Regions from separate parts of the Pseudoalteromonas sp. SG44-17 genome, predicted to be linked through region 2. Evidence: predicted binding sites of a transcription regulator. Region 2 holds the regulator's gene; each other region holds the start of a gene.
The links. Region 2 encodes sigma-54, which starts transcription at its own class of promoters, with help from an activator protein. Its sites were predicted from a motif close to GTTGGCACGNNNNTNGNNT; they were not measured.
Positions count from the first base shown of each region.

Region 1: the regulator sigma-54 is predicted to act here: its motif matches at 3,801-3,819, upstream of H5182_RS08690 (flagellar hook-length control protein FliK).
Region 3: the regulator sigma-54 is predicted to act here: its motif matches at 7,311-7,329, upstream of H5182_RS04835 (DUF3192 domain-containing protein).

Region 1 is NZ_JACJEV010000009.1:40,810-51,952, reverse strand. Features, by position in the region: gene fliM (flagellar motor switch protein FliM) at 1-695, opposite strand, end outside; gene fliL (flagellar basal body-associated protein FliL) at 705-1,235, opposite strand; gene H5182_RS08690 (flagellar hook-length control protein FliK) at 1,338-3,731, opposite strand; gene fliJ (flagellar export protein FliJ) at 3,860-4,306, opposite strand; gene fliI (flagellar protein export ATPase FliI) at 4,306-5,640, opposite strand; gene fliH (flagellar assembly protein FliH) at 5,659-6,477, opposite strand; gene fliG (flagellar motor switch protein FliG) at 6,481-7,521, opposite strand; gene fliF (flagellar basal-body MS-ring/collar protein FliF) at 7,514-9,229, opposite strand; gene fliE (flagellar hook-basal body complex protein FliE) at 9,250-9,582, opposite strand; gene H5182_RS08655 (sigma-54 dependent transcriptional regulator) at 9,761-11,143, opposite strand, start outside.
Region 2 is NZ_JACJEV010000051.1:791-11,933, reverse strand. Features, by position in the region: gene mlaD (outer membrane lipid asymmetry maintenance protein MlaD) at 5-553, opposite strand; gene mlaE (lipid asymmetry maintenance ABC transporter permease subunit MlaE) at 568-1,347, opposite strand; gene mlaF (phospholipid ABC transporter ATP-binding protein MlaF) at 1,347-2,162, opposite strand; gene H5182_RS20865 (calcium/sodium antiporter) at 2,418-3,389, shown strand; gene H5182_RS20860 (KpsF/GutQ family sugar-phosphate isomerase) at 3,415-4,386, shown strand; gene kdsC (3-deoxy-manno-octulosonate-8-phosphatase KdsC) at 4,386-4,937, shown strand; gene lptC (LPS export ABC transporter periplasmic protein LptC) at 4,934-5,488, shown strand; gene lptA (lipopolysaccharide transport periplasmic protein LptA) at 5,478-6,011, shown strand; gene lptB (LPS export ABC transporter ATP-binding protein) at 6,008-6,733, shown strand; gene H5182_RS20835 (RNA polymerase factor sigma-54) at 6,800-8,296, shown strand; gene hpf (ribosome hibernation promoting factor) at 8,325-8,612, shown strand; gene ptsN (PTS IIA-like nitrogen regulatory protein PtsN) at 8,617-9,069, shown strand; gene rapZ (RNase adapter RapZ) at 9,252-10,094, shown strand; gene H5182_RS20815 (HPr family phosphocarrier protein) at 10,123-10,395, shown strand; gene mgtE (magnesium transporter) at 10,520-11,143, shown strand, end outside.
Region 3 is NZ_JACJEV010000004.1:150,803-161,945, reverse strand. Features, by position in the region: gene rapA (RNA polymerase-associated protein RapA) at 1-393, opposite strand, end outside; gene H5182_RS04850 (PhoH family protein) at 688-2,085, shown strand; gene H5182_RS04845 (PAS domain-containing hybrid sensor histidine kinase/response regulator) at 2,152-5,934, shown strand; gene H5182_RS04840 (diguanylate cyclase) at 5,903-6,817, shown strand; gene H5182_RS04835 (DUF3192 domain-containing protein) at 6,884-7,264, opposite strand; gene H5182_RS04830 (D-2-hydroxyacid dehydrogenase) at 7,428-8,372, opposite strand; gene zntR (Zn(2+)-responsive transcriptional regulator) at 8,474-8,887, shown strand; gene H5182_RS04820 (SO_0444 family Cu/Zn efflux transporter) at 8,871-10,193, shown strand; gene H5182_RS04815 (1-acyl-sn-glycerol-3-phosphate acyltransferase) at 10,352-11,143, shown strand, end outside.

The DNA.
Region 1 (11,143 bases), on a different contig from region 2:
GCATCGAGTAATTCACGAATAGGTTCAAGCATTGAATACGGCAATGCGATATGGAAATCCCCGCCACCGCCATCCAGCTCAATATGGAATGAACTGATCACCACCACCTCGGTGGGACTGACGATATTAGCCATTGCCGGATTAACTTCTGAATCAAGATATTCAAAAGACACATCCATTACCGGCGCCCATGCTTCTTTGTAATCTTCAAAGATTATTTTTAATAGCATTTGTACAATACGGCGCTCAGTAGGTGTAAATTCACGACCTTCTATTTTCGCATGATAGCGACCATCGCCGCCAAAGAAGTTATCAACCAGGATGAACACTAACCGTGCTTCCATAGTGATTAACCCAGTACCTTTAAGAGGACGAAAGCGCACCATATTAAGACTGGTAGGAACAAATAAAGTGTGGATATACTCACCAAACTTTATCATTTGTACGCCATTGATAGAAACTTCAGCAGTACGGCGCATCATATTAAATAAGCTAATGCGCATGTGTCGAGCAAATCGTTCGTTCACAATCTCCAGAGTCGGCATGCGACCACGAACAATACGATCTTGTGAAGAAAAATCGTATTGCAACGTATTACCGCTACCATCATCACCGTCCTGTAGATCCTCCTCTTCGACTTCATCGACACCATGCAACAGGGCATCGATTTCATCTTGGGATAATAAATCACTCACGCTGACCCCTTATTGCATTACAAAGCCGGTAAACAACACCCGCTCAATTACTTTACTACCCTCTACATCAGTTAACGCGGCTTGTACTTTATCAAGCGCTGCTACTCGTAGGGTTTCTTTGCCTTCGCTAGTACCAAGCTCATCTGCGGTGGTGGTTGAAAACACACCAAGCAATGTGCCTTCAATAAGTGGAATATGCTTTTTAGCCGTTTCTTCATTCACATCACCGCGCACTAGTAATTGCACTTTTATTTGCACAATGCGATCACGACTGGCACCAGGTACGTTAAAAATAAAAGGTCGAGGCATCGCAACATATAAGGCACTGCCAACCTTTGCACCACTACCACTTACATCTGCAGTTTCAGTTGCTGATGCAACAGATTCATCCGCAAGTGTTTCAGGAGCAGCGTCGGAGCCAGACATCAAGAAAAAGCCAGCTGCACCACCAATTACCAATACCACAGCAATAATAATTATAATCAGCTTTTTTTTACTTTTACTACCGTCTTCAATTTCTAAGTTTGCTTCTTCAGCCATGCTGCTTTCCTTTATGCCTTAATAATAGCGATATTACGAGTGTCACCGCGCACCATCAAGTTATTTATTTTTATAGTCTTATACCTCATATAATAGCAGGTGTTAGGCATAGTAATCTATTGATGATGAAGATTGTTGCCCAGAGCCTCGAATTGGTTGCTGAGTTAATGCACTTTCCTCTTCATTTTGTTGCTGATTTGCCTGTTGACCACGACCATTTTGTTGTCCGTCACCACCAGTATCACTTTGACTATTTCCCTGCTGGATACTGCTTTCACCCAGTTCAATTCCCTGCTGTGCTAACATTTCTCGTAATCTCGGCATTGATTGCTCAAGAGCTTCTTTGGCTTGCTGATTTTGTACCACAAAGTTAATTTGAGCTTGTTCTGCATCGCTACGAATACGAATTTGCATACTACCCATTTCTGGCGGATCAAGACGTATTTCAGCTTCTTTATTATTGATACTTAGTAATGCACTCACTCGTTCTTGTAGTAATTTGGCTGCATCACTTTTCATGATATTCAATGCTTGTAACACAGTTGGATCAAGATTTATTTGTCTTGTCTGTGATGTAGGGCTCGCTTGCTGGGCATGCATTACTTGCATATCTGCCAAAGCTTGTTGATAGCTTTGCTCACTCCCTTCTACAGCCGAGGCTGTCGTAACCGCAGTGGTTAATCCGGTGAGCTGGCCAAACAATTGATTTACACGTGTCAATGTGTTGTCGCGCACAGGGCTTTGCTCTGCTTTAATATTTTCAGCAAGTTGCTCACTTTTTAGAACATTATCTTGCACTGCCAGTTTCACTTCTTGCTCTTTGCTCGCGGCCTTTATAAGTGCATCTTGTGGCGCAGATACTTTATTTGTATCTGATTTAGCGGTGTTGCTATTGGTTGTTGTAGTGCTTACTAAATTATCTGTCATTGACTGAACCGTCAATTGAGCTTTTGACTCAGTCTTTTTTTCAATACTCTCTGGCTGAGCTAATTCTGCAATAGCCGTATTGATCTGATTTAATAAAGCCCCCTTAGGCTGCTCAGTGCTCACAAAATTTTGTAATTGCTGGCTCAATGCCTGCTTTTGTACAGGACTCAACAGCGAAATATCTTTACTTAGTTGGGTTAGCTCTGCCGTGTTCATTGTCGCAACTGCCGTGGTAGGTTTTGCAACTTCTTTACTATTAAGCTCTACAAATTCAGCCAGCATTTTTTTTAAGTCAGTTACGTTAGCCGGTGATGGATCTTGCTGACGAATGACATCAACTTGATTTTGTAGCTGTTTTTGCTGCTCTGGTGTTAAGCTCGCCAACAATGGGTGTTCATTTTTTTGTACTGTAGTTGGTGAGTTAAGCAATACCTTACTGATTTGCTCTAATACAGCACTGTTACTATGCTTTGCCTGTGTAGCTGCTTTTTCAGCTACATCAGTTTGAGAGCCAATCGTAGTGGTTGATTCCACACCTTTAACTACTGGTTCTGCCTTTGAAGCAACGTCCATTGCTACTGCAGTAGCACTTGTGGTTGCTTGTTTGGCGTTAGCAGTAACGTTAGCTACAGTTGCTTGCGCATCTGCAGTTAACGCTGCACTCTGTTGAGGTTTTTCTTGCTGAGCAATCCTTGTGTCCGAATCTTTAACTAATACTTCACTTTCTTGTGGTTTAACTTGTTGAGCAAGCGTTACGTCCAAACCTTTAGCTAATACTTCACTGTTTTGTGGCTTACCTTTGCTTGTATTTTCAGCAATATTTATTTGAGCTGTTTCATTGCCAACTTCCCCACTCTTTAAGGTAGCTGCAGCTTGTTGGTTTGTTGGCTGCATTGTCATCGCTTTATTTTGCGATATCTCTTTTGCCACTTGAATATCATCAATAATAGGAGTCACAGCATCATCAGGAGGGGTGTTTCCCTTCAGTTGAAGCTGTTTATCAATCGCCTCTGCCAGCACCGTTTTTTCAGTAAGTAGCGTTGGTTTTAGTTGTTTATCGACTAGTTGTGCAATAGGATCATCAGTGGCAGGAGTGTCTGTATCAATAATAGGCGTAACATCATCAATTGGACGAGGTCCAGTGACTTTAATAAGCTTCGGATCTATTTTTTCTTCACTGTATTTACCCAACGTTGAAAGTAATGAGGCATTTGCAACAGTTGGCGTATTATTTACCCGAGTGTCCATATTGTTGGCTGCCGTGATCTGAGCAAGCATTGCATCACCAGACATATCATCACCTGACATCGTTTTCTCATCACTGCTGTCAGTGGGCGTTTTTTGCGCTTTTTCAGCAGCAACTTCGGCTTCACTTGCAGCTGACACAGCGCCAGATGAGTTAACTTTCATGGGTGTTTCTGCAGCATTATTAGCGTTTTGTAACTCACTAAAGAAATCACTATCGGTGCTTTCTTTACCTGTTGCCGCACTGCCTTTGGCACTGTCTTTTTTATTTAACTGAACATCCTGCTCAGTTGAGATAAACACTGAAAGATCACTAATAGCCATAATTCACCTAGATTAAAAGTGGCAATTTGCCGCCGCAGTTTGCCAGAATAAATACTTCATACGTTAAACAAGCAAATAATATGCCTAAGCTAATTTTAATAAATAAATAATGCTATTTTGGGCGATGACTATAGAGCGCGACGTCTTTGATAAAATTGATTTGCAGAAAATTCATCAAGCATTTTTTGTTCATTTTTTTGTGCGATTACATTCGCTTTAAGCTGCTGTTTTTCTATTAATTTAGCAACGGCTTTAGCTTTAATCTGCTGTTTCAGCCATAAACTTTGTCGTTGTGAAACAACTTGTTTAGCAGTACTGACGGTATTGGCTTGTTGACGAATAGCTTCTTCTATTTTGGCTATAAAAGCATGGTATTGACTAAACCCTGCACTACTTAAACCAGACTTTCCTTTTAAATGTAATTGCTGAGTATACTCCAAACGAAAGTTATTCAAGCCTTGCAATTTTTGTTGATTGCCTTGCAAGTTTTGCTGCGCTTGTAAATAATTTATCCGTAAAGTTTCTTCTTTATCATTTTCTATTTTCAGCAATAGATTGAGCTTATTTGTTGCCATTATGCTTGTCCTAATAATTGCGCAAGCCCTTGTAGGCCATCATCATAGCTAATCACATCTTTCATGCCTTGTTGTAGAAATGCATTCACTCTTGGCATCATATTAATGGCCTGATCAAGCATTTGGTCGGTGCCTTTTTGATAAGCACCTAAAGTAATCATATCTTTATTTTGCTGGAACATTGAATACACTTGTTTTAACACTCGCGCTTGTTGCATGTGTGCTTCTGAGACAACTTGTGGCATCACCCGTGAAATCGATTTTTCTATATCAATAGCAGGATAATGACCACTGTCAGCGAGCTCTCTGGATAACACGATATGACCGTCTAAAATGGCTCGCGCCGCATCAGCAATCGGATCTTGCATATCATCCCCTTCACTCAGTACAGTAAAAAACGCTGTGATAGAGCCTTGCCCTTCGCCGCCATTACCAGCACGTTCCACCAGCGCGGGTAGCTTTGCAAATACTGAAGGCGGATAACCTTTAGTCGCCGGTGGTTCACCAACCGCAAGCGCTATTTCGCGCTGAGCCATGGCATAACGCGTTACAGAATCCAGTAGCAATAAAACATTTAAGCCTTGATCGCGAAAGTACTCCGCGATAGTTACCGCACTTTCACAACCTTTTAATCGCATTAATGGCGATGCATCGGCGGGAGCAGCAACTACGACAGAACGCTTACGCCCTTCCACACCGAGTATTTCTTCGATAAATTCTTTTACTTCGCGGCCACGCTCCCCCACTAAACCAACAACTATTACATCAGCTTCTGAGCCTCGGGTCATCATACCCAGTAATACCGACTTACCCACGCCTGAGCCTGCAAATAGCCCCATGCGCTGGCCTTGGCCAACAGTTATCACTGAATTAATAGCGCGTACGCCAACATCCATCGGCTGCGTAATTGGTCGTCGAGATAATGGGTTAATTGAATTTTGTGCAAATTTTAAGTAATGCTCTGCTTTAATAGCTCCAAGCCCATCCAACGGACGCCCTAAGCCATCAACAACACGACCAAGTAAACACATACCAACAGGCAGTCCGGTATCATTTACTTGTGGGATCACTCGCGCTCCAGGTAGTACACCAGAAATATGGTCATTTGGCATCAAGTAAAGCGTCTGATCATTAAAACCAACAATTTCAGCATCAACAAAACCATGCATGGTTTCAATTTTACATTGGCTGCCAACTGGCGCGCGTAATCCTTTCGCCTCTAATGTTAACCCTACAACACGGGTTAAAATTCCCGCAACAGCAGGCGTTGGGCTATGAATATGTTTTTGATACTGTTGTAAACGTTCACTTAATGGGCGTGGTTGAGAACTCATTGCAAACCAAAAATAGCGTTAGATACCACTACTATGCAAAAAACTATCCAACGTTTCTTTGACGCGGGTTTTTATAGTCATATCAATAGATGACTGAGGTGTTTTTACTTGGCAACCGCCGCGATCTAAAGTCGGCTCTGCAACTAACTGCCAATGGTTTTCAGCTAGTGCAGCTTCACCATAACTATTTTTAACCAGTTCAATGTCTTCAGGATGTAAATGAATACGCACAGTTTGCTGCTCATTGGCTAACGCATCGATACACTGCTTTAAACTTTGCAAAATGATTTCAGGGGAGGTTTTAATTTCTTGATAAACTAGCGCTTCGGTTAGCATTACGGTTAACTGTACAAGTTGCTTTTCGGCGTCATCATCGACTTTAGCTAATGGTGCTGACAAACTATCCAACAATGCTTTTAGACCCGTTAGCTGTTCTTCAATCAGTGGTTTTACTTCTTCTTGACCTTGTGTTTTACCAAGCTCAATGCCTTCTTTATAACCGGCTTCTTTTCCCTCACCTACGCCTTTTTCAAAACCATCAATATAACCCTGCTCGTGGCCTTGTTTTAAGCCTTCTTCGTAGGCATCTTGACGAATTCGTTCCAGCTCAGCCATTGTTAACGAGGGCAGCTCAGGCTCTTCGGGCTCTAGTGCTTGTTCACTTTCTTCAAGCTCTTTACGATATAAATCGGCCAGCGGTGTACCAAACGCCGTTGAACGACCATCGAATTTTCGAGTGTCTTGCGTAACATCTGGAATTGGCCAGTTTTCTAATAACTCATCAACTGCTTCACTGGCTCGTAAAGGACGACCTTGATATTGAGTAGGTTTGCTCATGGTTTACAAGAACTCCTCACCACCACCACCACCAAGCATAATTTCACCTGAATCAGCGAGACGACGTGCCGTAGATAAGATCTCTTTTTGCGCGGCTTCAACTTCGCTGATCCGCACAGGTGCCATTGCTTCTAAATCATCAGCAAGCATCTCTGCAGCCCGTTTTGACATATTGCCGAGGATTTTCTCTTTCAATGCATCATCAGTACCTTTGATGGCTTTCATCAGTACATCTTGTTGGACTTCTCGCAAGATAGCTTGAATACCACGATCATCAACATCCATTAAGTTTTCAAATACGAACATTAAATCTTGGATTTGTTGCGACATCTCTTCGTCATGCTCACGGATAGAATCCATCAACTGACCTTCAATATTAGTATCGAGGTAGTTCATGATATCTGCCGCCGCTTTCAAGCCGCCCATTTTTGCAGCTTGCGCACCAGCTTGTCCGGCAAATTGTTTTTCCATTATCTCGTTCAACTCTTGTAAAGCCGCAGGTTGAACTTCTTCAAGGTTGGCGATTCGCATGGTTAAATCTAAGCGCACTTTTTCAGGAAACTGCGCTAAAATTTCGGCCGATTGCTCAGGCTCCAAATACGATAAAACGATAGTTTGTATTTGCGGATGCTCATTGCGAATAATATTGGCAACCTGCTTTGAGTCCATCCATTTCAATGAATCAAGACCCTTGGCACCAGATCCCATAACAATTTGATCTATCAGGCTTGCCGCTTTATCTTCACCAAGTGCCGCAGTAAGCGCTTTTTTGATAAAATCTTCTGATTGGAAGCCAATCGTACTAAAGCTTTGTATTTGTTCTATAAATAAATTGTGCACGGCACTGATTTTGGCTTGCGATAGATCATCTATCGCCGCCATTGCCATACCCACTTTTTGCACCTGTTTAGGTTCAAGGTGCTTTAATATTTGCGCTGCATCTTCTTCGGATAAGCTTAGCAATAAAATTGCGGCTTTATCTACACCGTCTAATTTATCAACATCAAACGCTGCTGGCAGTTGTTTTTGTTCTTGATCAGTCATCTTCAGTTAACCACGCTTTCACAACTTGTGAGGAGAGTTCTGGCTCATTTGCTACTAAGGCACGAACAGCTTTTAATAAGTCTTCATCGCCATGTAGGTCTGGTAACTGTAGTGTACCATCACTTGAGAAGCCAACCGAAGCAGAATCAAAATCTTTATTTAGCATATCTAGGGTGTTATCACCAATATCTACACCAGAACTAAGCGCATCATCATCATACTCTTCAAGGGTATCATCTGGGTAAATCAAGCGTTTCAGCATAGGTTTAACCACCGCCATGATTAGCACTATAATAACCAATGCGCCAAGCACTAAACGCACAACTTTCATAAACCAGTTTTGTTCCCACAGTGGCACTTCAATAGCTAAGTCCATCGGTTCACGTACAAACGGTACTGTCACTACTTCTAATGCATCACCACGCTGTAAGTCAAAACCCACACCACCTTGCAGTAAACGACGAATATTTGACAGTGCTTCAACTGAGCGAGGCTCCATAGTCGTTTCACCATTTTCACCCACTTTTGCCACATAATCGACTGCCACAGACACACTAATTCGACGAATAACACCACTTTGCTGACGTGTGTGGGAGATAGTAGTATCAAGTTCATAGTTACGTGTCGCTTCTTTGTGAGTGCGACTGGGTGATGAACCAGAGCCTGCACCACCTTGACCGGCAATTTCAGGAATATTTGAATCTGTTGGAGGCTGATTTGTCAGCGCGCCAGGAATACCGATAGCTAACCCGCCGATGTTGTTTTCTTCAAAGGTGGTTTCACTGCGTACCGCCGGTAAATCAGGGTTGTAGCGTTTTTGAGTTTCTTCAATCGCACTAAAGTCCATACTTAAATCGACTTGTGCAGTGTAGTTACCCATACCAATAACTGGCATTAAGATACCATCTATTTTATCTAGATATTCTTGTTCACGTTTACGTTCAATATCGTATTCTTTGCGTGAGCGAGCAGCTAACGCACTTTGCGATCCTGAATTAAGTAATCGGCCATTTTGGTCTGTTACAGTTACTCGTGACGGCTCTAAACCTTGCACTGCTGAACCAATAATATCAACAATGGCGTCCACTTCTTCACTACCGAGCATACGACCACGTTTTAAAGTTAATACCACTGTTGCGGATGGTTTTTTCTCACGACGAGCAAAAACATTTTCTTTCGGTATTGCCAATAATACTTTAGCACGCGTGACATTTTGTAGTTCCTCAATCGTACGCGCTAGTTGTTGTTCACGACCATGCTTTAAACGTTCACGCTCTAAACGCTGACTAACACCAAAACCCATATCTTGCATGATAATATCAGTACCCGAGTTCGGCGCTTGCTCAATACCTTCGCGGGTCATTAACAATTTAATATTTTGATATTCATTTTCAGGAACAGAAACCACATTGCCATCAAGTTGATAGTCAATTTTTTGTGCATCTAAAAAGTCGAGCGTTTGAATTAGCTCTTCCGTTGGCATTTTTCCAAGTGGACGCATATCTGGTTGACGTGCCCAAATAATCACAAAAATAGCAATCGCTAAACAAATCGCTAATGCAATAATTAGAGTAACCTGACGCAATACATCAACGCCGTTTAATGCACTTAAATAGCCTGACTTTTGTTCTTGTTGATCGTCATTATCAGTTTGGTCGATACCGCCGCCGGCCAAAGCAAGATCTGTTGATTGATTAGATTGCGCCACAATAATTCTCCACTACCTAGTTAAACAGGCATGTTCATGATTTCTTTATAGGCTTCTACAAGTTTGTTACGAACTTGCACCGTAGCTTCAAAGGCAACTGACGATTTTTGTGATGCGATCATTGCATCCGCTAATGACACATTTCGATCGCCCATTTCAACCGCTACGACTTTTTGTTTCGCATCAGCTTGAAGGCCATTCACTGTATTGAGTGCATCACTTAACAAATCGCCAAATTGGGCGCTCGAAGTAGGCTGCGCCTGCGTCGGTAATTTGTTTACTTGATTACTACGACCAGCTTCGAGAGCCATAGATTGCATTTCTTGAAATAATGCGCTGTTTTGAATTTTCATAATTGTCTCTGACGATGCAGTTTACTAATAACTTAATAAAGCACAAAGCATGCCAACTAATAAAACAATAAATATCAGAAACTTAAGATTTATTTTAGTTGTCAGAGTTTTGACAAGTTTACGCCCAGCAAGGCTGAGCGTAAATTAAATAGTGAAGGAAAACAAAAATTATAGAGGCTTAAGCAGGTAAGGTGATCCCCAAATCACGCATTTGAGCCAATTTATAACGTAATGTTCGTGGGCTGATCCCTAATGTTTCAGCTACATCTTTACGCTTGCCTTGGCAACGATTTAGGGTTTCTAAAATAATTCTATGCTCTTTATCTTTAAGTTCATCTTTGTAACTTCCCGAATCCAAGCTTGGTAATTCTTCACGCAGCTGATTTCGTTCTGCTGTCGCTTTTATTGCTGGCGCTTGCAGATCATAATAAGCATCATTAGTTGGTGAACTTGTAACCGCCGAAGTCGCCCTTTCTGGCGCTGAATTGACCGGTACTAAACTTGCTGATAAAGCCGCAGTTAGAGGAGTCTGGGTTAAATTTTCAATAAAAATAGCACTTTCGTCAATCATATCACCGTGGCGTAATATCAGCGCACGCTGGATCACATTATCCAGTTCACGCACATTACCTGGCCAAGTATGAGCTAATAATTTTTTCTCTGCCGGTTCGCTAAGTACAGCGATAGGCTCTTTGCTTTTATTGAGATGACGTTCAATTAAATGCTTTGCCAACACGACAATATCGCCTGGACGTTGGCAAAGTGGACGCCACATCAACGGAAATACATTTAATCGATAATATAAATCTTCTCTAAACTGGTGCTTAGCCACAGCCTCTTTTAAATCACGGTTACTGGTAGCCAAAATACGCACATCCAGCTTAATAGTTTTGCGACCACCTAAACGTTCAACTTCGCGTTCTTGTAATACACGTAATAACTTAGCTTGTAGGCCTAAATCCATCTCAGTGATTTCATCAAGTAAAATTGTGCCACCTTGTGCTTGCTCAAATTTACCCGGACAAGCTTGAATCGCACCAGTAAACGCGCCTTTCTCGTAGCCAAATAATGTAGCTTCGAGCATATTTTCAGGGATCGCAGCACAGTTTATTGCGACGAATGGCTGCTCTGCGCGATCTGATTTATCATGGATAAAGCGTGCGAGTACTTCTTTACCTGAGCCACTAGGACCAAGCACCATCACACTGGCATCCGATTTAGCAACCCGACTAGCAAGTTCTAATAGCTGAATACTACTAGGATCAGCGACAATCGGGCCATCAGTTTCTTTTTCTGGCTCAGGTAGATAGCGGCTTACCATATTAAGTAGCACTTCGGGCGCAAACGGTTTGGCCATATAGTCAATTGCCCCTAACCGCATAGCCTCAACAGCATCATCAATAGTCGCATACGCTGTCATCATTAAAACCGGTAGATCAGGGTAATTAAGATTTATGCTGCGCAGTAAATCAAGACCACTCATCGCGCCCATTTGCACATCGCTCACGACCAGCGAAAAGCTGTCTTTTTTAAGTAGCACCATAGCTTGCTCGGCACTGTC
Region 2 (11,143 bases):
TTACTTACTCGCCGCCTTGATTGAATAAAAATTGCCCGATTAACTCTTCAAGCACCAATGCTGATTTCGTGTCAGTGATATAGTCGCCATCATTTAAGGCTTTGCTCTCAACACCAAATAACTCGTCTAACCCTAAGTTTTTATCATCACTCGTTACCGCAACACCTAAACACGCTTGTTCAGCTGATTTTGGGGCAATAACAGGGTTAATCCCCAAGTATTGCTCACCGAGAATGCCTGATGTCAGGATTGAAACTGAGCTGGTATCTGAAAAACGACATTGATATTGCGCATCAATCGTCATATCAACAACTGGCACAAATTCTTGTGGGTGAATTGAAATTCCCTCAACTCGACCAACCACTACACCACCTACTTTAATCGGCGCACGTGTTTTTAATGAACCAATGTTTTCAAACTTGGCTTTCAATAAGTAGGTTTCGCCGTTGCCGCTGATCCCTGCATTGGCAACTTTTAACGCCAACATAGCAAAAGCTGCTATGCCTAGCGCAACAAAAAAACCAACTAAAATTTCTAATTTCCGTGAATTCATTATCTATACCTTTATTAGCTAGTAAACATTACCGCTGTCAAAATAAAATCAAACCCTAAAACAGCCAAAGATGAGTGTACAACTGTCTCTGTTGTTGCTTTACTGATCCCTTCAGAGGTCGGTATACAATCGTAGCCTTTATAAAGCGCAATCCATGTAACCACGATGGCAAATACAAAACTCTTGATCATGCCATTTAAAATATCTTGCTGGAATGACACTTGTGACTGCATGATTGACCAAAAACTCCCCGTATCAACACCCAACCAATCAACCCCCACTAAATGAGCACCAATAATTGCAACTGCTGAAAATATCAACGCCAGTAATGGCATACTGATAAAGCCCGCCCAAAAGCGTGGCGCGATAATACGTTTAAGAGGGTCAATAGCCATCATTTCAAGACTTGATAACTGCTCAGTCGCTTTCATTAAACCTATTTCTGCGGTTAATGCACTACCAGCTCGCCCGGCAAACAATAATGCAGTAACAACAGGGCCTAACTCTCTAAGTAAACTCAATGCTACTAATGGGCCTAAGCTATCCTCTGCACCATAACCAACTAGTACGGTGTAGCCTTGCAACGCCAACACCATACCAATGAATAAGCCCGACACCATGATAATCAATAGTGACTGCGAGCCGACCATATATAATTGCCGTATTAAAAGCGGCGTGCCTTTTCTAAAATTAGGCAAACTCCACAACGCACCTATCAACATCTGAGTAGAGCGACCAAGTGCAGCAAACCGTCCTAACGTTTTATGACCTAGCATTTGCAAAAAATCAAACATCAGCGGCGCCCTCCCAGTAATTCTTCTTGATAAGGTTGAGCAGGAAAATGAAACGGCACTGGGCCATCAGATAATCCTTTTAAGAACTGCTGAACTAGGGCCGATTCATGATTACGCATTTCATCCGGTGTACCGCTACCAATAACGCCTTGATCGGCAATAATGATAACGTGATCGGCAATACTCATTACTTCTGTTACATCGTGAGTTACGATTAATGATGATAACCCAAGCACTTGATTAAGCGACTTAATCAACTTAACCAACACACCCATGGAGATAGGGTCTTGGCCTGCAAATGGCTCATCATACATAATTAATTCAGGATCAAGCGCGATTGAACGCGCTAATGCAGCACGACGTGCCATACCACCTGACAGCTCAGAAGGCATTAGATCTTGTGCTCCACGCAAGCCAACAGCTTGTAATTTCATTAGCACCACAAGGCGAATTAAATCTTCACTTAGACGAGTGTGCTCACGCAGCGGAAAAGCGATATTGTCAAACACTGACATATCGGTAAATAATGCGCCGCTTTGAAACAACATACTCATTTTGGTTCGCGCCGCATAAAGCTCTTTGCGCGACATGGTAGGAATGTTATTGCCTTCGAATAAAATAGTGCCGCTATCTGGTTTTAATTGGCCACCAATTAAACGCAACATGGTGGTTTTACCAATTCCGCTTGGCCCCATAATTGCCGTAATTTTTCCTTTAGGGACACTAAAGCTCATATTTTTATATATACAGCGATTGCCCCTAGAAAAGCTTACATCCTTGATTTCTACTATTGGTTGCGACAAGTCGCTCTCCATTACTATTTTCACTAGTTCACCTATTTTAAGCGTTTTTACACCAAGATGGAAAAAACAAATCGTAAAATTTTGTAATATTCTATGTAATAGCGCTGCAAAGCTTACAGCAGTTGGCTTAACCGTCGCTTAAATAATTTTTCTCAGTCCAAATCAGTCCATAATCTAACAAGCTTCGCAGATTCTTTTATTTATACTTTCAGGTTGGCTTTTGTTACTATTTGCAGCCATCTCATTTTGAATAATTGGCGTAACGTAATGGTGACTTCTTTTGTCATTTTAATTCTCGGATTTGCAGCTCTCGTTTGGAGTGCAGATCGCTTTGTATATGGTGCTGCGGCACTGGCAAAAAATTTCGGTGTTCCTACTCTTATTGTTGGTTTAACAGTTGTTGCTATGGGCTCGTCAGCCCCTGAAATGATGGTCTCAGCATCAGCTGCGCTTGCAGGTAAAACTGACACTGCAGTGGGTAATGCCGTTGGCTCAAATATCACTAATATTTTACTTGTTTTAGGTATTACCGCGCTATTGCGCCCACTATCAGTATCATCAATGACATTAAAACGCGAAATGCCGCTTGTGCTGCTAGTGTCAATCGCCGCCTGGTATATATTTTCGGATAACTACTTTTCATTTGCTGAGGGCGTTGCATTAATCATAGGCTTTGTGGTCTTTATTGCGGGCTTAGTTATTATTTCTATTCGCGCTAAAAACCAAGCTGATGACCCATTTGTAAGTGAAGCCTGTGAAGACGTACCAGATAACGTGCCCACCAAATCGGCTTTATTTTGGTTAATTATTGGTATGATATTACTGCCTGTCAGCTCACATTTTTTAGTTGGCTCAGCAGTTGATATAGCCAAATACTTTGGCCTAAGTGATTTAGTAATAGGGTTAACCATTATTGCTATTGGCACCAGTCTGCCTGAGCTGGCAGCCTGTATTGCTGGGGTATTAAAAAACGAAGATGATTTAGCACTGGGTAATATTGTTGGCTCAAATATCTTTAACATTTTAGCTGTGTTGCCACTGGCTGGGATTATCAACCCTTCAATTATTGACCCTTCAGCTGCAAACCGTGATGCCTTAATTATGATTGGTGCCACCATAGCCCTTATAGCTATGTCCTTGAGCTTTAAAGGTACAAGACGCATTAATAGAGTTGAAGGTGGCCTGTTATTGGTCGCATTTTTAGCATATCAGAGTTATATTTTTAGCCAAGTTGCTTAATGCTACCCACAAAATGGATAACACAATGACGCAGTTAAATTTTATTGAACAAGGTAAGCGGGTGCTAGAAATAGAGCGCCAAGCACTGCTTGATATAACCCAATATCTAGACGAAAACTTTAATCAAGCTTGCCAATTGATGTATCAATGTCACGGAAGGATCATAGTAGTCGGTATGGGGAAATCTGGGCATATTGGTAATAAAATTGCTGCAACACTGGCAAGCACTGGCACGCCTGCGTTTTTTGTCCATCCGGGTGAAGCAAGTCATGGTGATTTAGGGATGATCACTCGTGATGACGTGGTTATGCTTATTTCTAACTCAGGCGAAACCAGCGAAGTACTGAATATTATTCCGGTTATTAAACGTATTGGCGCAAAAATGATCGCCATGACAGGTAACCCTGAATCATCAATGGCAAATTGGGCTGATGCTCATGTATGCATCAAAGTAAGTCAAGAGGCCTGCCCATTAGGACTCGCCCCGACTGCGAGCACGACTGCAACGCTTGCGATGGGTGATGCAATAGCCGTTGCTCTGTTAGAAACCCGAGGCTTTACTGCCGATGACTTTGCGCTATCGCATCCAGGGGGAAGCTTAGGCAAACGTTTACTATTGTGTTTAAAAGATATTATGCACAGTGGCCCAGCAACGCCTATGATCAATGACAAGCAATGTATCAAAGATGCATTAATCGAAATGTCGGCCAAGGGCTTAGGTATGACGGCCATTGTTGATGACACAGGGCAACTTGCAGGGCTTTTTACTGACGGTGATTTACGCCGAATTTTAGAGCAACGAATGGATATTCACAGTACTTTGATCAGCACTGTCATGACCCGCTCTTGCACTACAGCAACTGCAGATATGCTTGCCGCCGAGGCACTCAATATTATGGAGAATAAGCGTATCAATGGCTTAATTGTAGTTGATGATAAACACCACCCTATTGGTGCTCTTAATATGCAAGATTTGCTCAAAGCAGGAGTTTTATAATGCAGTTTGCTGACTTATATCAGCCACTTTCAGATGATGCGAGCGAGCGAGCACAAAAAATCAAACTCCTGATCTGTGATATCGACGGGGTGTTTTCAGATGGCCGCATTTATCTTGGCAATCAAGGTGAAGAACTCAAAGCGTTTAATACTAAAGATGGTTTTGGTATCAAAGCACTGATCAATAGCGGTTTTGAAGTTGCCGTGATCACCGGTCGTCATTCACAGATAGTTCAGCAACGGATGACTAGCCTGACAGTACCGCATATTTACCAAGGTCAAGAAAACAAGTTGCAAGCTTATCAACAGCTCAAAGATAAATTGCAGTTAAGCGATGAACAAATCGCTTACATAGGCGATGACGGGCCTGACTTGCCGGTAATGGAATTAGTTGGTTTTGCGGTGGCAGTAAATGATGCTCACCCCTTGATCAAGCGAGTTTCACATTATACAACCATGCTCCCTGGTGGTTTTGGAGCGGTGCGTGAACTCACTGATTTATTAATGCTCGAAAATGGTAAATCATTAACTAGCGAAGGCACAAGCTCATGAATAGTGCGCGTTTAATATTATGCGTATTATTTGTCGGCTGTATGGTATGGCTGTGGTATCCGTATTTTTATCAAAGCACTGCCATAAAACAAAACCAAGAAGATATAATAGCAAAACCTGATTATACTGCGGTGGCATTAAAACAAACCGCGTTTGATGAACAAGGTAAAATTAGCCACAAAGTAACAGCTGCAAAAATGGAACTTTACCAACAGTTAGGGTTTACTTACTTTGAACAACCTATTTTTACACTCTATAATCAACAGCAAACGTGGCAAATTAATGCCGATGAAGCCACCCTATATGAAAATCATCAATTAATTTTAGAAGGTAATGTGGTTGCTAAAAACCTGACCAATAATGCCATGATTGAACATATAAACGCAGATAATATTCAGGTTGATATTGAACTACAAACCATGAGTTCAGAACAACCAGTTGAATTAATCGGACCAAATTTAAAGATCACTGGGCGCGGCCTCCATGCCGACTTAAAAGCCGAAGTGGTAGAACTAATTAACCATACGCGAACCATATATTATGACCAATAAATTTGCTCACTTGCTTGTGATACCAAGCTTATTCATTGCCTTTGCAAGCTTTGCTGAAAATACGGCACCACCTGCGGATCAAGTCTCTATCAGTGCTGAAAAGCAGCTTGCCCAACTGAAAGATAATATCGGTATTTTTGAAAAAAATGTTGAAATCATTCATGGTAACCGCCGTATCAAAGCGGATCGACTTGAAGTCCATAAGCGCGAAGATTTAGGCAATAACAAACAATTGCTTGTTGCAACTGGTAACCCTGCTTACTTTGAAGAAAAACAAACTGATGGCACAATAATGAGCGCCAGTGCTGATGAAGTCCGTTACGATGTCGCCAAGCGCTATTTAACGTTAATTGGTAATGCACAAGTCACTCAAGCAGGTCAAAAAATTAATGCCAAAAGCATTACCTATGATATGGACCAACAGCTGATCAGTGCTGAAAAAGGCGCAAGCTCAAACGATCGCGTACACACTATTTTGGTACCTGTTGACAGTAAAAAAGACAAACCTAAAGGGCAGCCATGAGTATATTAAAAGCTGAATTTTTAGCAAAAAGCTATAAAGGTCGCCAAGTTGTAAAAAGCGTGGGTTTAGAAGTTAGCGCAGGCAGCATTGTTGGCTTACTGGGTCCTAATGGCGCAGGTAAAACCACCACTTTTTATATGATTGTGGGTTTAGTACCTAGCGACAAAGGTAAAATAAGTATTGATGATAATGACATCACTTTACTGCCAATGCACAGTCGCGCACGGTTAGGGATTGGCTACTTACCACAAGAATCATCCATCTTTCGTAAGTTAACTGTTTATCAAAACCTGATGGCTATTTTAGAAACTCGTAAAGAGCTGAATAAACAAGCCAGAGAAGAAGCACTAGACAGCTTACTTGATGAGTTTAGCATTCAACATATTCGCGACAGCCAAGGTATGGCATTATCTGGTGGTGAACGTCGTCGAGTTGAAATTGCACGCGCTTTAGCCGCAAATCCAAAATTTATCTTACTTGATGAGCCTTTTGCTGGCGTTGATCCTATTTCAGTGTTAGATATAAAGAAGATTATTGAACACCTTAAAAACCGTGGTATTGGCGTACTTATTACCGACCACAATGTACGAGAAACCCTTGATGTTTGTGAAAAAGCCTACATAGTTTCTCATGGGGAGTTAATTGCATCAGGTACCCCTGAGCATGTACTTGCCGACCAAACAGTCCGCGATGTTTACCTGGGCGAGCAATTTAGGCTATAAAGCCACGCTCGGCTAAGTATCTGCTAGACTTAACGATGATAACAATAAAAGGATTGTTAGAGATACATGAGGCAATCACTCCAGCTGCGCATGGGCCAGCAACTTACAATGACACCACAGCTGCAACAAGCAATTCGCTTATTGCAACTCAGTACATTGGATCTCCAGCAAGAAATTCAAGAAGCACTCGACAGCAATCCATTGTTAGAGCTAGAAGAGCATGAATATTCAGACGACACGGCTGGTAAAAACGAACAAAAACAAGACAACGATGACTTAACCGTTAGTGCATCAGCAGACGACAAGCCCAGCGAATATGAACAAGAAAGTAGCGAAGCATTAAGCAAAGAGACTTTAAGTGACGAAATGGCTATGGACGTCACCTGGGACGAATACATGAGTGCTGCGCCAAATACGTCATCCGGCCCAATGCCTGAAGATGAGTCAATTTATCAAGGTGCTTCAACTGAAACCCTGCACGAATATCTGATGTGGCAATTACAGCTCACACCTTTTAGTCCAACCGATGAAGCCATTGCCATTGCGATTGTTGAAGCTGTTGACGATTCAGGTATTTTAACCTTGAGCTGCGAAGACATCGCAGAGAGCTTAAATCAAGGTAATAACGAAGAAGAAATCGAACTCGACGAAGTGCAAGCAGTGTTAAAACGCATTCAGTTATTTGACCCTGTTGGTATTGCTGCGCGCAGCCTACAAGAATGTTTATGTATTCAATTAAATCAATTTGATCCTGCAACTCCTTGGATTAGCGAGACTAAAATGATTTTAACTGATCATATCGATTTATTAGCTAGTCGTGACTATCGCACTTTGATGAAAAAGACTAAGCTTAAAGAAGATGAGCTGAAAGAAGTAATGACACTGATCCACAGCCTTAACCCAAAGCCTGCGGATACTATAGTACGCGAAGAGTCAGAGTATGTTATACCTGATGTTTCGGTGAAAAAAATTAAAGGTCGCTGGGTGGTTGAACTTAATCCAGACAGCATGCCAAAAATTAGAGTGAACAGCCAATATGCGGCAATGTCACGCTCAGTAAAATCAAGCACTGACAGCCAATTTATACGCTCGCATTTGCAAGAAGCTAAATGGTTTATTAAAAGCCTAGAAAGTCGTAACGAGACGTTACTCAAAGTAACTAACTGCATTGTAAAACAACAGCAGGGATTCTTTGAGCATGGCCCTGAAGCAATGCGACCTATGGTACTAAACGACGTTGCTGAAATGGTTGAGATGCACGAATCAACAATCTCTCGCGTAACGACACAAAAGTACATGCATACCCCCCGTGGTATTTTTGAGTTAAAGTATTTTTTCTCAAGTCATGTAAGCACTGAGAACGGCGGCGAATGCTCTTCGACAGCTATTCGAGCATTGATCAGAAAATTGATCAGTGCAGAAAACTCAGCGAAACCATTGAGTGATAGTAAGATTGCAGATATATTGGCAGAGCAAGGTATCAAAGTAGCTAGACGGACTATTGCAAAATACCGCGAGTCGCTGGCTATTCCACCGTCAAATCAACGTAAAAGTTTGATTTAAGGCGTAAAATCACAAGAGGAAAATGCTTATGCAACTAAATTTAACTGGTCGTCACGTAGAAATTACTGATTCATTAAGAGACTATGTAAACAATAAGTTTGCCAAGCTTGAAAGGCATTTTGATCATATCAATAATGTCCATGTTATTCTTGATGTAGAAAAACTAAGCCAAAAAGCAGAGGCCACATTACATGTCAGTGGCGCTGAATTATTTGCCTCGACTGAGCACCAAGACATGTATGCAGCTATTGACGGACTAATCGATAAACTTGATCGTCAAGTAATTAAACACAAAGAGAAGCACGCTCGACACTAACACTATGAAATTAAGCTCACTTATTTGTCAGGACTGCAGTAAAGCTGCGGTCCTTTTTAATAGCAAAAAACGGATCATTGAATTTATAAGCCAATTGGCTCATGAACAACTCCCTCAGCTATCACAACAAGAAATCCTCAACGCACTACTATCGAGAGAAAAACTAGGTAGTACCGGTATTGGTCGTGGTATTGCTATCCCTCATGGCCGTATGAGTGGTGTTGAAAACCCGCTAGCAATAATTTTAGTGAGTGAATCACCGGTTGATTTTGATGCGATTGATAATCGCCCAGTTGATATATTTGTAGCCCTCATCGTACCAGATGGTGACAGCCAACTTCATTTGAAGACGTTAGCCACAATTGCTGATAAACTCAATAACAAAGATTTTTGTAAACAACTACGTAGCGCAAAAACAGACCAAGATTTGTATCATGTAATTGCAGCTCAATCGTAGTCATACCAATTGTATTGAATTAGAGAGTAATTATTGCAACAGGGAAATAGCTCTAGAACAAGGTGGAAATTATTTATATAGTTGTTCTATATAAATAATTTTAAACAAAGTTAGTGGGTTATTTAACAAGCAAGAATGAGCATGTTTTTAATAAAATTGGTATTAAATGAAGGAGAATTTACATGGAGTTAATCATCATCAGTGGGCGTTCTGGCTCAGGTAAATCTGTTGCTTTACGTGTAGTAGAAGATCTTGGCTATTATTGTGTAGATAATATTCCAGTTAACTTATTACCGTCATTAGTACGCAGTGTCTCTGATAATTACGACAAAATAGCCGTCAGTATCGATGTTCGTAATTTACCGAAGGAGCAGGAAGAATTTAACGACATTCTTGAATACTTGCCTGGCTTTGCAAATCCGACGCTATTTTATTTAGACAGTGATGATCAAACCTTGATCAAGCGATTTTCTGAAACCCGCCGCTTACACCCATTATCTTTGGACTCTTTGCCACTGGATTTAGCCATCAAGCAAGAAAAAGTGTTGCTTGATGTATTAACTACTCGTGCTGATTTCATGCTTGATACCACAGATCTCAGTGTCCACCAGCTTGCTGAGTCAATCCGTGAAAAGATTTTAGGGAAAAAAGATAAAAAACTAATCATCACCTTTGAATCATTTGGTTTTAAGCATGGTATTCCAAAAGAAGCCGATTATGTATTTGATGCACGTTTTTTACCTAATCCACACTGGGAGCCTGAGTTAAAACCGCTCACAGGCCTGGATCAACCAGTAAAAGATTATTTAGCCAGTCACAGTATCGTGCAAAAATTCACTTGGCAGATCCAAACCTTTGTACAAACTTGGTTACCGCACTTAGAACGTAATAACCGCAGTTACTTAACAATTGCTATTGGTTGCACCGGTGGTCAACATCGCTCAGTTTATCTAGCGCAAACTATAGGTGAAAGCTTCTCGATGAGCCACAGTAATGTGAAAATTCGCCATCGTGAACAAGAATAACAACTCACGTTTACAGTAAGGAATGTTGATGCGCTTAGAAGATACATTTTTAATAAAAAACAAACTCGGTTTACATGCTCGCGCAGCCAGCGTATTAGCGCAATTAGCCGTGCAGTTTGATGCCAGCATCACACTTCATCAAGATGACAAACAAGCCGCAGGCGACAGCGTACTGGGCTTAATGCTATTAGAAAGTAGCCAAGGCAAAGAAGTTAAAGTTGTATGTGAGGGCCCGGACGCTGAACCTGCTCTTGCAGCAATTGGTGAGTTGATCGCACAACGCTTTAACGAACAAGAATAGCTCGTAGTCAGTACCACTAAATTGCGTTAAACTGAATAAAGTCGTTAATTAAACAGACCAAGCGCGTTAATTATCGACAACAGTTACCCTACCTATCAAGTGTATTAATTTTTTAAGGACGCCAATGCCAGAAGCTTTTGAACAAGATTACCCACTACAACAACTAAAACAAGTGACCAAGTCACTTAACAGTGGTCAATTTGTTCAAGTAAGGCGTATGTTGGCAAAAACAGCTCCGTGTGACACCGCATTATTACTCGAGTCATCCCCGCATAAGATTCGTACCTTATTATGGCAACTGGTTGATCCAGATGTACAAGGTGACGTACTTGAAGAACTATCAGAAGATGTTCGTTTAGGGATCATTGCCCAAATGGAGCCGAAGCACATCGCTGCGGCAACTGAGGACATGAGTCACGATGATCTAGGGGAAGTACTACGTAGCCTACCTGATACCGTCTACAAAGACGTTGTTAGTGCCATGGACAGCCAAGATCGAGAACGTGCAACTCAAGCACTCTCTTATCAAGAGCGCTCTGCTGGCGCGCTGATGAACACAGATACAGTGACCATCCGCCCTGATGTCACTATCGACGTAGTACTGCGCTACTTACGTTTACGTGGTGAGCTACCAGAAGGTACCGATGATCTTTATGTTGTTGATAAACATAACTGCTTTATAGGTGCCATGTCGTTAACGACCTTGTTGACTAACTCGCCAGATAAAATCATTCGCGACTTAATGGAT
Region 3 (11,143 bases), on a different contig from region 2:
TGTTTGATAGCGCAATGTATAGCGATCAAAACGGTCAACTTGACCGGCAAATAAGCGGTCTTGTGGTTTATTAAATTTGATGAAGTGATCTAAAAACGTTTCTTTTAATTTTGCTTTTTCACCGTTATCAATACGAGTGCCGTGATAACAAAGTAAATCACCGATAGGTTCAATTGACTCGACTTCAAGTTCCCATTCTTCAACGCTTTTGATCACATCACCAGGATTAAATGCCACACGGGTAACCGGTGCTTCTAGCATTGAGTAAACACGGTTTTCGCCACTGGCGGGAAATAAAATGCTGACCTGACGGCCCTCAAGGGCAACCACTGTGCCTAATCCTAAATCTGACTCTGTATCACTGATCCAACGCTGACCTAAGGAAAAATTCATGTATGTCTCGTCTATGAAGAAAAAGGCGGCTATGTTACCTGTTACCTAACACCACTGCAAGGCACGAACCAGCTGACTTTTAATTAATTTAATAACTGTGAATTATTCCTATTAAAGCTGCTGCAATAAGGATTAATTCAAAACAAAAAAAGGTTTGTCATAAAACAGACTTTTATGACATCTAAGCTAAACTTAGAATATACCTAGCAATTAAGTTTTTCAGGGTGAGCGTTCACCCGTTTTACTTGATTAGTTGTGTATAGCATAAAAATCATAAAACGTAAGGAAAGTGCTATGGAAAAAGCTTCGAACCTTGATAGTAAAATGTATGTGCTAGATACCAATGTATTACTTCACGAACCCCTCGCGTATTTATCATTCCAAGAACACGATGTTGTAATTCCCATGACAGTTTTAGAGGAACTGGATCATATAAAAGATCGTAAGCATGATGTCAGCCGTGATGCCCGTGTGGCCATTCGTGGTTTGGATGAAGTACTCAAAGATGCCACACCAGAACAAATGCTCAAAGGTGTCGCTCTACCTAGTAATAAAAAGGCCAAAGCATCTTCGGCTGGCACACTTATTATTGTTAATGATCATTTATTTGCCGATTCTATCTCAGGTTTACCTGGCAACGAAAATGACCACCGTATTATCAATTGTGCCGTGCACCTACAAAAACAACATCCTAATAGCAAAGTGGTGTTAGTTACCAAAGATATTAATATGCGTTTGAAGGCCAAAGGCGCAGGGCTTAAATTTGTTGAAGATTATCGTACCGATCAGCTGATTGATGATATTGCTTTGCTCTCCAGTGGTTATAAAAAAATTGCTGGCGATTTTTGGCAGCATGTGGGCGAATGTGAAACACAACAACATGGTCGTGATGCGTTTCATAAAGTGGCAAAAAGTTTGATCCCCGATGTATTTTGCAATGAATATTTACTTGATGACAGCGGTCAGTTTGCCGCACGAGTCAAATCTTATGATGAGCAGCATATTATGCTCAAAGATATCGGTGTTGAGCGTTTAATGCATCAGTCGGCATGGGGAGTAAAGCCAAAAAATATTTATCAAGGCATGGCAATGGATGCGTTACTCGATACCGGTATTGAATTAGTTATTTTAACAGGTCCTGCAGGATGCGGAAAAACATTACTAGCGCTTGCCTGTGCTTTGGAAATGGTGGTTGAAAAAGGTATTTACGATAAGGTAATTGTCACCCGAAATACTCCTGAAATTGCTGAGTCGATCGGTTTTTTACCAGGTACCGAAGAGGAAAAAATGGCACCATGGTTAGCTGCGATCACCGATACCTTAGAGGTATTACACAAAGGTGACGAAAATCCTATTTCAAGCCGTAACTATATTATGGAAAAGGCCAACATACAGTTTAAATCAGTTAACTTTATGCGTGGTCGCAGCATTCAAAATGCCGTGGTCATTTTAGATGAAAGCCAAAACCTTACCGCCTCACAGCTGAAAACTATTATTACCCGTTGTGGTGAAGGTACTAAGTTAATTTGCTCTGGTAACCTTGCGCAAATAGATAGTAACTACTTAACTCCAGTTACTTCTGGTTTAACTTATATTGTGGAGCGCTTTAAAGATTTTGAAGGCAGCGCCACGGTTAACTTAAATGGTGTGGTGAGAAGCCGTTTAGCATCGTTTGCGGAAGAAAATTTATAACTTGCGCAGTCCCACTTGGCTCGCTAACCTTGTTGACAAATTTAGCGCCAAGCATCGGATTGTAGATTGAATTTTCTACCTTTAAAACATTACTATCGTTCACTGGCTGTGGCACTTATTGTGCCGCTGCTGGTGGCTTTTCTATTATGTTTACACTTATATAATATTAAATTAGATCGCGCCGTTGCTAAACGTGAAGCGGATTTTGCTAATATAGCAGCGCAAGTTGAGCATGCTATGAATGGTGCTGATGGCTTGATCAACACACTGTTCTCTTTATACGAGCAACCTTTGTCGTATCAATTTGAGCCGCAATGGCTTGAAGATATTAATCAGCAAGAGAATTATTATTACCGAAAAATCCCTGATGGAGGCGGTGAAATTGTCGGGCAAGGTAAGTTTTCGACCACTCCTAATGCGATAGCTCAATGGCAGCAAGTGATCGCCTTGGGGCCTGCTTTTAATACCTCATTATCGTTAATTCAATCCTTATCGGCAGTTGCTTATGTTAATGAGCAAGGCTTTGTTTATATAAAACGTCGTCGTGACGAAGATAGCCTAATGTTAACTCAAGTATTGGATGGCCAGTTGCGCCCAGCACTGGCTGACAATTCACTGACATCAAGTGCTATAGTAGAGGTGGCAGGTAAAAACTACTTATCAATAGGGCGTGCGCGTGAGCAGGGCGGTGAAGATTATATTATTTTGATTTATGACTTATCGGCAGTATCGCAATGGCTAAAAAAAATATCGCCGCGCAGTGGCGAATATATATTTTTAAATAGTGCGCAGCACGTCATTATCAGCTCACTTTACGATATTGAAGAAGACACGCCATTAGCGGAGTATTGGCCTTCAGCTAAAGCGCCATCAGAATTAGATAATCAGGGTAATCTCACTCTTTTACAAGCGCAAAAGCAGCTACCAATTTATGCGGGTTATTTTGCATCGCATGATGAATTAGCCTCACCGATTGTAACTGATGTATTAATTGAACTTACTTTTTTGAGTATGTTTTTAGTGATGATGTTCAGTACCTTGTTATGGTTAAGCCAGCGTATTTTTGTGAAACCCATGACATATTTAATGGCGTATCTTGAACAAAATGAGGAGCACTATAAAGATTATTCAAATTATCATATACCAGCAAACTGGCAGCCGTGGTTTAGCCGAATCAAGTGGGTACTTAACAAAAATCAGCAGTTGGTAAACTCATTGCAGCAGGCAAATAGTGAACTTGATGACCAAGTAAAAATAAAGACCCGTGAACTCGCACGCAGTTATGAGGCTAAAGAACGCCATTTAGCATTATTGAATACTATGCTCAATAGTGTGCCAGATCTTATTTATTTTAAAAACATTGATGGCTCATTCTTAGGATGTAATCGTGCTTATGAACAATACATAGGTATTGAGCAAGGGCAGTTAGTTGGTCAGCAGTTATGTGATATTAGTGATGATAATGGCCAGATCAGTGAATTAGAGCAACAAGTTTTAACAACCAAAATGAAGGCTGAGCAACGACTTGAAACCCAGCTACAAACCTTTCAATTAACCATCGCGCCATTTTATAACGATCAAAATCAGTTACTAGGTTCAATGGGAATTGGCCGGGATATAACCGCCCAACAACAAGCTCTTTTGGCATTAAAAGCGTCAGAGTCTAAGTTTCGCAGCGCCATAGAGTATGCAGCTAATGGGGTGATTTTACTTTCACTTGAACAGACAGTATTACAACTTAATCGAACTGCGCGAAAGATTTTTAAGATTGATAAAACTGAGCAGGATTTATTATTAGTGGATTTATTTCCACGGCAACAGTGGCAAGAAATAGCAACGCTTTTAGCTTTATTGCTGAGTGAGAAAAAGAAAGTTTACCATCTTACTTTAGGACAAGAAGAGCTAAATTGCTGGTGGCAGCTGAGTGTCTCTTTAGTATGGGATGAGCAACAAGCACCTTACTATTATGTTATTCATATTCAAGATGTCAGTGCATTGACTCAGGCCAAACAAGATGCCGAGCGGGCAACCGAGGCCAAAAGCCGATTTATTGCTAACTTAAGCCATGAAATACGCACGCCACTGCATGCTGTGACAGGCCTTATTGATATGGTAACTCAGCAAGGCTTAACAGCGCAGCAGCAACAGCATGCAGTTCAAGCAAAAAATGCTGCGCAAAGTTTATTAACCATGCTTAATCGAATGCTTGATTTTGCGCGAATCGAAAATAACCAAGTGCAATTAGATTTAGTTGATTTTGCTGTAGTTGCACTTGTTGACAGCTGCGAGAGTGTATTAATAGGGCTCTGCCAGCAAAAAGAGTTGGCTTTTAATATCGATATTGATCCGCTAATTGCTCCGCAGTTAGTCGGCGATTACATTCGCTTACAGCAAGTGCTCGGTAATTTACTAACCAATGCCGTGAAATTTACTGAACATGGCAGTATCACTTTGAAAATAACAGCCGTTGAATTGACGCCAACACAACAAACCCTGTGTTTTAAAGTGATCGACACCGGGATCGGTATTGATAAAGCTGATCAGAGTCGATTATTTGACGCATTTACGCAAGGCGACGAATCACTCACTCGTACCCACCAAGGCGTTGGTTTAGGGCTTGCTATAGTCAAACACGAAGTGGCATTAATGGGAGCTGAAATTAAAGTTGTCAGCAATAAAGGCCAAGGCAGTGAGTTTTTCTTTACTATAACCTTTAATGTTGCCGCTCAAATCGATCCTATCGTCTGGCACAATACTTTAGTGATTCATTCTGAGCGGGGAATTAATTTACCTACCGCATTAGCGCCATTAAAACAGCTAGAATTTTCTGAGTTAGCTGAATTAACAGACCACGCTGTATTAGCAGATTATCAGCGGATCATCATTAATGACGTTGATCTACCGAGAGTAATAACGCGAGACAATATAAAAACAGCATTGATGAGTAATAACACGCAGCTTTATGTTGTTAAAAATGCTCCAAATACTCCGCTGCCTACTCTTAAAGGTATGCAAATGTGCAGCGTGAAAAGTTCTGCATTAGTACAACGAATACAGCAAGTTGAGCCGATATCTAAACGCCCTGATGTAAATCTGACAACGGCAGAGAGTAAACTCAACGTTGCGGGCTTACTAGTGTTAGTTATTGATGATAATCAGCTTAATTTAGATATTATTAGTAATATTTTAAGTCAAGCACATATTAATGTAATGACAGCAACTTCGGCGATGGCAGGGATAGATTTGGTTGCACAAGTCATGCCTGATCTGATCTTAATGGATATTCAAATGCCAGAAGTCGATGGGTTACAAGCAACCGCTTTATTGCGACAAAGTTATGAACAACAGCAATTACCTATTTTTGCGCTAACTGCGCATTGTGAAGCAGCTGACGAGCAACGCTCACTTGCCGTAGGTATGAATAAACATTTAACAAAACCAGTGGTTGCAGCAACGTTATTAGCGGCGATCAATGAACTACAAATTACCGGCGCTGTTTTTTATAATCATTCTTTTGCATTAGAACAATTCTCGGGTAATAATGATTTATTGCAGATTATGCTGGATAAACTTGCTAAGTTGTGTGTAAGTCATCTGCAGCAATTAAAAGTACCGATGCAAGCAAAAGCTTTGGAACGGTTAGTGCATAGTATTAAAGGTGTGTCAGGAAATCTTGGCTTTAATCGCCTAAGTGCTACCGCTCAGCAATTAGAAAGTAGACTACGCAAGACACCAGACGTAGGGCAAATATCCCTGAGTCAGTTAGAGTTCGAACTAGCACAAGTAAATAGATATATTCAAATACAAGGCTCAGTAAATGTTGAAGAAAGCCAAAATACTGATCGTTGATGATGACCCATTAAATCGATTGGTGTTGGAAAAAACATTAGTGAATGATCACGAAATATTTTTAGTTGAAAGTGGTGAAAAAGCCCTGACATTTGTTAAATCAACTGCGGTTGACTTAATTATACTCGATATTGTAATGCCTGGCATTAATGGCTATGAGGTATTAATTCAGTTAAAAGAAAATTCAACTACGCACGCTATTCCAGTTATCTTTATTTCAGCTAATACAAGCCATGATGATGAAGCAAAAGGGTTTGAATTAGGCGCAATGGACTATATTGCTAAGCCATTTAGTCCCGCAATAGTACGTGCACGAGTGCGAAATCAATTATTGATTAAGCAAAAAAATGATTTGTTAGAAATGCTCGCCTCCATTGATGGGCTGACAGAAATACCCAATCGGCGTTATTTAGATGAAAGCTTATCGCGAGAATGGCGTCGCAGCCGTCGAGCTGGTACACCGTTATCGGTGCTATTAATAGATATAGACCATTTTAAGCGTTATAACGATTGTTACGGTCACCGTGCCGGGGATGACTGCCTTAAACGTGTTGCACATGCATTAGTTGTAGCGTGTGAGCGTGGCACTGACTTTGTTGCGCGCTACGGTGGAGAAGAATTTGCCGCAGTGTTACCCGATACCAACCAACACGAGGCATTAAAATTTGCTAATAAACTCAGAGATGCTGTTAATACGCTAGCTATCCCGCATAAAGCATCACTCAATGCCGCTCACATTACGATAAGTATTGGGGTTGCTACAACTGAGTTTGGTCAAGTTTATTCTGAGCATATATTACTTGAAGAAGCCGATTTAGGTTTATATCAAGCTAAAGATAGTGGCCGCGATAAAATTATCGCTCGAGTTATTGACGCAAGTTAGTAAAGTCAGTTACTACAGCAAATAAAGAGTGAATATGCTCCACTCTTTACTGCTTTAGTTTTGTGTCTAAATGGCGCTAAGTGAATTATAAATACTATCACCCACACCAATCAGTTTCTCGTTTTTAAAGACCAGTGGAGTACATTCATCTTTTGTCATTTTTCCGTCAGAGTGAATACTGTGGGTGGCATAAAATAGTACTTGGTATACATCACCGTCTTTTTTTAATAATTCTGTAAAGTCGGGAGTTTTTAATTTATTTAATACATTTTGATAGCTGGTATCTAAAGTGAGCCCTGAGATGCTTTCACGATTAAATTGATGATGTTCTTCCCAGCTTGAACTATTACCAGCCCAGTGTGTTTGTGCTTCACCATCGGATACTGCAATTACACAACCAGTAAGAAGAGGGGCTGCAAGCGCGGCAATTAAAAGTACTTTTTTCATTATTTTATCCTGGATACTAAATATTGATTTTAATTTATCTATTAGCTAGCAAAGAACTAGCCAATATTTTATGTTATTTAAAATCAATGAATTAGATTTTTTTGTAAGGTGGTGCATTATATTTAACCACCTTTTATAGCGTGACTAACTAAAAGTTAGTTGATTAGACCAGTCTATTTAAACTTTCACCTTGGCTAAATGCGCTAATATTTAAGCTGACTTGCTTTACTAAGCGAATGATTGACTCTTCACTGGCCCATGCAATATGTGGAGTCAGTATTAAATTATCACCACGATAAGCGGCCAATGGATTATCCTTCGCAGCTGGTTCTTTACTCAATACGTCAAATCCCGCTCCTGCAATTTGGTTATTGCTCAGTGCGTTGGCTAAATCAGCTTCATTAACGATACCACCGCGCGCGGTGTTAATTAAAATGGCATTGGGTTTCATCATAGCAAGTTCAGCAGCACCAATCAGATCACGACTTTCATCGGTTAAAGGACAGTGTACACTAATAATATCAGCTGTTTTTATTGCTTGGTAAAATTCTGTTCGGCCCTCTCTAGTTACTTGGTTTTTACGCTCACTGATAACTATATTGGCACCAAAAGCACGTGCAACATCCGCAACAGCTTTACCAAGCGAACCATAACCGATAATTGCCAGAGTTTTACCTCCTATATCATTAAAACGGTAATCAAGGCGGCAGAACATCTCGCTTTGTTGCCATAACCCTTGTTGGCAATCAGCAATGTAGCGGTGAGTATTACCCAGTAAATTGGTGATCAGTGCAAAGGTATGTTGTACAACCGAAGGTGTTGAATACCCGGCCACATTGGTAACGGCAATGCCAAACTCTTTAGCGGCGACTAAATCAACATTGTTAGTGCCAGTTGCGGCTACACATATGAGCTTTAATTCAGGGAGTTTTGCCAGTGTTTCGCGATTAAGTACCACTTTATTGGTGATCAAGACATCAGCGCCTGCACTATGCGCTAATACTTGTGCTGGACTGGTTAGTGAATAACTAGTGAAGTTGCCAAGTTTTTGAAGAGGTTCAAGGGATGTGCCTGCAAGCGTAGCAGTATCGAGAAGAGTAATATTCATGAGCTTTCCTTCATAATAAAAATTTATAAATGCTTGACCTTGGTGTGTACTCTAAGGTTTATACTCAGCATCAGTTGATAATATGTTAATTGGAGACGGTGATGAAAATAGGCGAATTTGCCAGTCAATTAGGTGTCTCTACAGATACCCTAAGGTACTATGAAAAGCATGCTTTGTTAACGCCTTCAGCGCGAACGCAAGCAGGTTATCGAGATTATAGCCAAACCGATCTTAAGCAAATGATGTTTATTTTGCGCGCTAAAAATGTTGGCTTTAGCTTGGCTGAGATCAAAGAACTATTACAAATTAAATTTAAAAAACATCAGCATTCTTGCCATGAAGTTAAAAACTTAACAATACAAAAGCGTGACTTAGTCGCAGAGCGTATTGCTGAATTAACACGTTTTCATCAATCATTATCCGTGTTAGCTGATAAGTGCTGCGGAGGCAAAGAGCCCGCAGATAACTGTTCGATATTAACCACTTTGGAGGACATTGATGGACTTAATCAATAATTTTTGGCAGTTATTTTTATTATCTGCACCTTGGTTAATGCTCGGTTTATTAATAGCTGGGTTATTAAATGTGTACTTACCGGCTGATTTCTTAAATAAACACTTGGGAAAAGAAGGTTTTTGGACGACTGTTAAAGCTGCTTTAATTGGCGCACCAATGCCATTATGTTCGTGCGGTGTAATACCTGCTGCAATTGGTTTAAGACGTGCAGGCGCTTCAAAAAGTGCTACCACTGCGTTTTTAGTATCGACGCCAGAAACAGGGGTTGATTCGGTGTCGGTATCGTATGTGTTACTAGGTCCTTTTATGGCAATAATTCGTCCAATAGCGGCGATTTGCAGTGCTATTGTCGCTGGTGTCTTAGTGGGGCGTGATGCTGAAAAAACGCAAACTACAGATCACATCAGTGAAGTTAATAATGAGCAAAAGCGAGCAACGACAATAAGTTGCAGCTCAACTAAACTAGCTACGGTCGAAGAGAAGATAAGTTGTTGTTCAACGAAATCAGCAGTGGTCGAAGAGAAGATAAGTTGTTGCTCAACGAAATCAGCAGCGGTCGAAGAGAAGGTTAGTTGTTGTTCAACTAAACCAGCAGCAGTTGAAGAGAAGATAAGTTGTTGCTCAACGAAATCAGCTGTGGTCGAAGAGAAGGTTAGTTGCTGTTCAACGAAACCAGCAGCGGTTGAAGAGAAGGCTAGTTGTTGCGATACATCAAGTGCAGCACCAGCCAGCCAATGGCAAAAGATGAAACAGGCAGTGAGTTTTAGCTGTAACAAATTGCTATCAGACACTATGAAGTGGTTAATGATTGGTTTGTTCTTTGCAGCCTTAGTGCAAACTTATGTACCAGAATCATTTTTAACCCAATGGGGCAGTGGTATTTTGGCTATGCTGGTGGTGATCGTGATTAGTATTCCCATGTATATTTGTGCGACCGCATCAACGCCGATTGCAGCTGGTTTGTTATTAAGTGGCGTAGCACCTGGCGCTGTTTTAGTCTTTATGTTGGCAGGTCCTGCCACTAATGTCGCGACGCTTGGCGTGGTTGCCAATGAGCTTGGTAAGCGTGCAGTGGTTGCTTATTTAGTTGGTGTAATAGGTGTCGCTTTGATATTTGGTTTTTTAACCGATTATTTAGTGGCTGAATTTGGCTTTGTTGTTACACCATTATTAGGTGATGAACATCAAGTGCTACCACATTGGTTAACCCTTCTCTGTGGTACTATTTTAGCACTGTTAATGGCGCGTTTAGTTCTTAAAGGAGCGTTTAGTAAATACCGCAGCACTGGTAAGAGCATTGCATAATTGAATGTTATTAAAAAGATTTTTAGCTGTTATAAAATATAAACAATGGACCAAATTAATGACTTAGTTCGCATTTTAGGTTGTCTGAGTTATAATCGCCTATAGAATATAAACGGTGCGCACGAGCGCACCGTTTTTTTAACTTTAAAGATGCAGTAATGAGTGAACCAGTGGACAAGTACGCAGATATAAGACCTTACAATGATGATGAAGTAGCCGCTTCGGTTGCACGCTTGATTGATGATAATGCGTTTATTGATGTAGTTGCAAAATATAACTTACCGCGTTTTTTATCAGCTGTACCCTTTTTATCTAGAACATTGGTAAAGTATCAGTTACGTAAAAAGTGGGGCGCTATCAACAGTGTTGAGCAAGTTCAACAAATCGTTGCTAAGTATTTAGCACAGCTGGTAAAACGCACCACAACTGAGGTGACCTTTTCTGGTTTGGATCAACTCGATCCAAAGCAAGCGTATTTGTTTATCTCAAATCATCGCGATATCGTACTTGATCCTGCTTTAATTAATTGGGGCTTATTCAGTCACAAAATGAAGACAGTCCGTATCGCCATCGGTGATAACTTACTGCAAATCCCTTATATCACCGAACTGATGCGTTTAAATAAAAGCTTTATTGTTAAGCGCTCAGTTAAAGCGCCAAAAGAAATGCTTAGAGCACTATCGCAGCTTTCAGCTTATATTTACGATTCGCTTGCTGGTGGTGATTCAATTTGGATTGCACAAAAAGAAGGCCGCGCTAAAGATGGCTTTGATCAAACAGATCCTGCGCTACTTAAAATGTTGCAGCTTAATGGTCGTAAGCAAAAGAAAGAGTTTGCTGAGTATGTACGTGAGCTAAAAATTGTACCAGTATCAATTTCATATCAATATGAACCTTGTGCAACAGCCAAAGCCAGAGAGCTTTATCATAAGCAGCATCATGGTAAATAT